2 regions of the Desulfocurvus thunnarius genome follow, and region 1 is predicted to be linked to the other one. Evidence: predicted binding sites of a transcription regulator. Region 1 holds the regulator's gene; the other holds the start of a gene.
The links. The regulator sigma-54, encoded in region 1, starts transcription at its own class of promoters, with help from an activator protein. The targets are predictions, from matches to a motif close to CTGGCACGGNNNNTGCTT.
Positions count from the first base shown of each region.

Region 2: the regulator sigma-54 is predicted to act here: its motif matches at 1,495-1,512, upstream of flgM (flagellar biosynthesis anti-sigma factor FlgM).

Region 1 covers NZ_AP042411.1:3,449,995-3,452,191, reverse strand. The annotation lists gene hpf (ribosome hibernation-promoting factor, HPF/YfiA family) at 1-172, opposite strand, end outside; gene rpoN (RNA polymerase factor sigma-54) at 280-1,740, opposite strand; gene lptB (LPS export ABC transporter ATP-binding protein) at 1,941-2,197, opposite strand, start outside.
Region 2 covers NZ_AP042411.1:978,817-981,013, reverse strand. The annotation lists gene ACZ5KV_RS04280 (ATP-binding protein) at 1-938, opposite strand, end outside; gene flgM (flagellar biosynthesis anti-sigma factor FlgM) at 1,089-1,394, opposite strand; gene ACZ5KV_RS04270 (hypothetical protein) at 1,607-1,843, opposite strand; gene ACZ5KV_RS04265 (hypothetical protein) at 2,051-2,197, opposite strand, start outside.

The sequences.
Region 1 (2,197 bases):
CCCAGGTGAGCACGACGTCCGCCTTCTGGCGGAACTTCTCCACGGACAGGTTGATTTGCAGGTCGGCGTTGTCGGTGCCGGCGTACTTGATCAACTTCTCGAACCGCGCGGTGGCGTACTTCTTGAGATGATCGGAGGGCTCGAAGTTCTTGAAGTTGAAATTGATCTGCATGGATCTCCTCCTGTCTTGGGTGACACGACGACACTGGTCTGGCGGGTTTTCGCCGATTCCAGTGTAGAAGGAAACCGGATCGAAATAAAGGGCTACCCGGCGCGCGATCAAAAAACCTGCTTGCGCTTGGAGGAAGAGCGGATGCCCAGGGCCGTGCGGTACTTGGCCACCGTGCGCCGGGCAATGTTGACCTTCAGGGTGTCCTTCAGGTGGTCGGCGATCTTCTCGTCGGACAGCGGATGGCGGGCATCCTCGCCGCCGATGAGCTGCTTGATGAGCGCCTTGACGGACTCCGAGCCCACCTGGGAGCCGTCGTCCATCTCCAGGGCGCTGTTGAAGAAAAACTTCAACTCGAACACGCCGTGGGGCGTGGCCACGTACTTGTTGGTGGTGATGCGGCTGATGGTCGATTCATGCATCTCGATGTCGTCGGCGATATCCTTGAGAATCAACGGCTTGAGCGCTGTGACCCCCTGGCGGAAAAAGCCGTTCTGGAAGCGCACGATGCTCTCGACCACCTTGTAGAGCGTGCGCTGGCGCTGGAACAGGCTCTTCATCAGCCAGACCGCCGAGCGCATCTTCTCCTGGACGTACTCCTTGTCCTTGGAATTCTTGGCCAACAGGCCGTCCATGTAGAAGGAGTTCAGTTGCAGGCGCGGCAGGCCCTCCTCGTTGAGCACGATGACGAAATCGCCGTCGTACTCGTAAACGTACACGTCGGGGCTGACGTACTGCGGCTCCCCGCCGCCGTAGCTGGCGCCGGGCATGGGGTCCAGGGTCTGGAGCAGGTCCAGGTATTCCTTGAGCTGTTCCAGGGTCAGGCGGAACTTGCGGGCCACGGGCTTGAAGCGGCCCTTCTCCAGGTCCTCCAGATGCTCGCTGACCAGCTCCTTCAAAATGGGGTCGTCGTACCCGAAGACCTCGATCTGCACCAGCAGGCATTCGCGCGGGTCGCGCGCGGCCACGCCCACGGGGTCCAGGCGCTGGATGCGCCGGATCACGTCCTCCACCTGGGCCGTGGCGGCCCCGGCCATGGCGGCGACCTCCTCGCAGGAGGCCTGGAGATAGCCGTGGGAGTCCAGGTTGCCGATGACGACCTCGCTGATGGCCACTTCGGCGGGGCTGAAATCCGAAAGGCAGATCTGCCATTCCAGATGGCTTTCCAGGGAGGGCTTGACCGACAGGCGCGCGTCGTAGGCCATGCCCTCCTCGGGCGTTTCGCTCTCGCGCATCAAAGCCTGGCGCGAGGAACTGGAGAATTCGCCCAGGTAGTTCTCCCAGTCCGCGTTGCGGGCCAGGTCGCGCTCCACGGCCTCGTCGCCCTGGGCGGGGCGCTCGCGCTCGGGCTCGGCGGCGGTCTCGAAGGCGTCCTTGCCGTCGCGGCCGGAAGTATCCTCGAAGGCCTCTTCGCCCTTCTCCTCGAGCAGGGGGTTTTCGAGCAACTCCTGCTGGACCACGTCCAGCAGCTCGAAACGGGAGAGCTGGAGCAGCTTGATGGCCTGCTGCAACTGGGGGGTCATCACCAGTTGCTGCGAAAGCTTCATTTGCTGTCTGAGTTCAAGTCCCATCGTTGCCCGTCGTGTTCAGGTGCTGCGGTGCCGTGTCGATCAGGGGTCCGCCCGTCGCGGCCCGGCCCGCGCGGCAAAAGTCCTCGCCCGGCAGGGCCCGTTCTGCGCGGCTCGGGCAGACCATGCCACAGAGCCCCAGGCCTTGCAACTCAAATGGCAAGGATTTTGTATGCGCGAGGAAGCGCAAGAAGCGCGCCAGATTAGAGACTGAAAGCCTCGCCGAGGTAGACTTGGCGCGCCTGGGGATTCTCGCAAATCTCCAGCGGCGTGCCCGAAAGGATGACCCGGCCCTCGTAGACCAGATAGGCCCGGTCGCAGATGCGCAGGGTCTCGCGGACGTTGTGGTCGGAAATGAGCACGCCGATGCCGCGCTCCTTGAGCCCGCGCACGATGCCCTGGATATCGTCCACCGCGATGGGGTCGATGCCCGCGAAGGGCTCGTCGAGCAGCATGAACT
Region 2 (2,197 bases), 1.1 Mb from region 1:
GCCTCGCGCAGGGCCTTCTCGGCCTGGGCGCGCACGGTGATCTCGCGCTCCAGGCGCAGGTTTTTGTCCTCCAGCTCGCCGGTCTTGCGCCGGACCTGCACGCGCAGGGCCACGGTCCACAGGGCGAACAGCAGCAGCGCGGCCACGGCGACCCACAGGATGGAGTTCAGCCAGGGCGGCAGGCCTTCGTCACGAGGGGCGTCGATCCAGCGGCGCAGGGCCTGGTGGTAGGTCGATGCGGGGTCGGCCTTCATGGCCGCCAGGTCTTCGTCAAGGGCCCGGAGCAGGGCGGGGTCGCCGTTTTTCGGGGCGGCGATGCGCATTTCGATGGGGTTGAACAGGATGGGTGTGGCCCGGACCTTGTAGCCGCTTGCCCGGTGGGCGGCGAACAGGTGGTTGACCACGCCCAGGTCACCCTGCCTGGCTTCCAGCGCGCGCAGGATCGCATCGGCGTCGTCGGCGGCGCGTTCCTCGAACCGGACACCGAAGCGGCCCATGGTTTCCTTGAACGCGCGGGCGTGGATGTCTCCCGTCAGGAGCAGCACGCTGTGCCCCTGGATGTCGAGGAAGGTGCTCACGTCCACCCCGGGCCGGGCGTAGACCTGGGCCCAGTTGATCAGTGCGGTCAGACTGGTGAAGTTCAGGCGGGCGGCGCGCTCCTGGCAATAGGCCACGGCGGGCAGCAGGTCGACCTCGCCGCGCTGGGCCAGGGCCAAGGCCTCGGCCCAGGGGCGGTGGACCCAGGTCAGTTCCCAGCCGCGCGCACGCGCGGTGTGCTCCACAAGCATGGCGAACACGCCGACGGGGTTGCCGCTCTGGTCGCGGAACAGCACCGGGGGGTTGTCGTAATAGGCAACGCGGACAGCCCGGGCGTGACCGGGGGCGGGGCAGATGAAGCAGAGGACGAGAGCCAGGGCCGCGAGCAGGGATCGGATCATTGGGCTCCGCGCATGGAGTTCCGGAGAGTGGCCTGGGTTGGAGCGGGGCTCCGGGCCGGGCGAAGGCTCACGCTACCGCTGTGGCGGCGGGCAGGCAAGGAATTTGTGGGGCGCGCGGAATACGGCGCGGGGGGCGCCCGGGGGAGAGGATCAGCCCAGGAGTTCGCGGTCCTCGGCGACCATGCGCGCCGCGATGTCCTGGCCGTTCGCGGAGTAGGTTCCGGCCTCGACCATTGCTTTCAGCCGGGCGACTTTGTCGGCGCGGGTTTCCGGGGTGTTGCGGATGGCGTCCATGGCGGCGTTCATCAGCCGTGCGTCCTCGCTGACCACGACCTCGTCGCGCTGGACCGTCGATTTCTTGGCGGCCCTGGAGTTCTCGTCCAGGCGCTCGGCGTCCTGCTGGATCTTGATGTTCCCGTAAGGGGACTGTCCGTTCCTCACGCCATTGATGGTCACGCGGCACCTCCCTGGAGCGCGGCCGGGGCCGGGCGCTCCGTTGCATGCTTGGATACACTAGTCGCTTCCCGAGCGGGTTGTCAAACCCTTGCCCGGAAATATGCAACAAGCGGGCCAAAAAGACGGGGCCCGACCGGATGGCCGGGCCCCGCAGGCCAGGCAGGGCTGGGAGACGCGTTGGTGCCGGTGCGGTCGTCCTTTCGCCTTTGCGGCTACGGGGCGGGCGCGAAGCCGGCGGCGCCGAGGGACTGGATCAGTTCTCCCTTGGAGTTGTACACGGGCGACGCCTCCAGGGCCGGGAGCCGCGCGGCGAGGGCCTGGTCGCCCAGGGCCTGGCGCCGCAGGCGGGCCTTGCCGATCTCCTTCATCACGTTGGCGAAGGACTGGTCCCTTGGCGCGGGTTGCATCTCCAACCCCTTCCCGGACGCGATGAGCGGGGAAAGAGTCATGATGAAACCTCCTTGTTTCCACGGGCGCAATCCCTGAGCCGCTACCTGCCAGTTTCATCGGCCGGGAACCGGATTCTCTTTAGCGGAAAAAGAGTGAACGAAATCAGCACGCATCGCGGATGCAACAGAAAATGCAATGCGCGGCGGACTGTTGCGTCGTGCGCCTTGGAGTGCGGCCAGTGTTGCCGCATTGGGCTGATACGGCGTTCAACTTTTTGTTTTCAGACGTGGACAGCGCTCGGCCAGGGCACATCCGGCGCAGCCTCCGGAAAAGGGCAGCCCGGTGAGCAGGGCGTAGCGGCGGCACAAGGTGTCGTGTTCGGGCCAGGACAGGCCGAGTTCGTGCACGGCGGC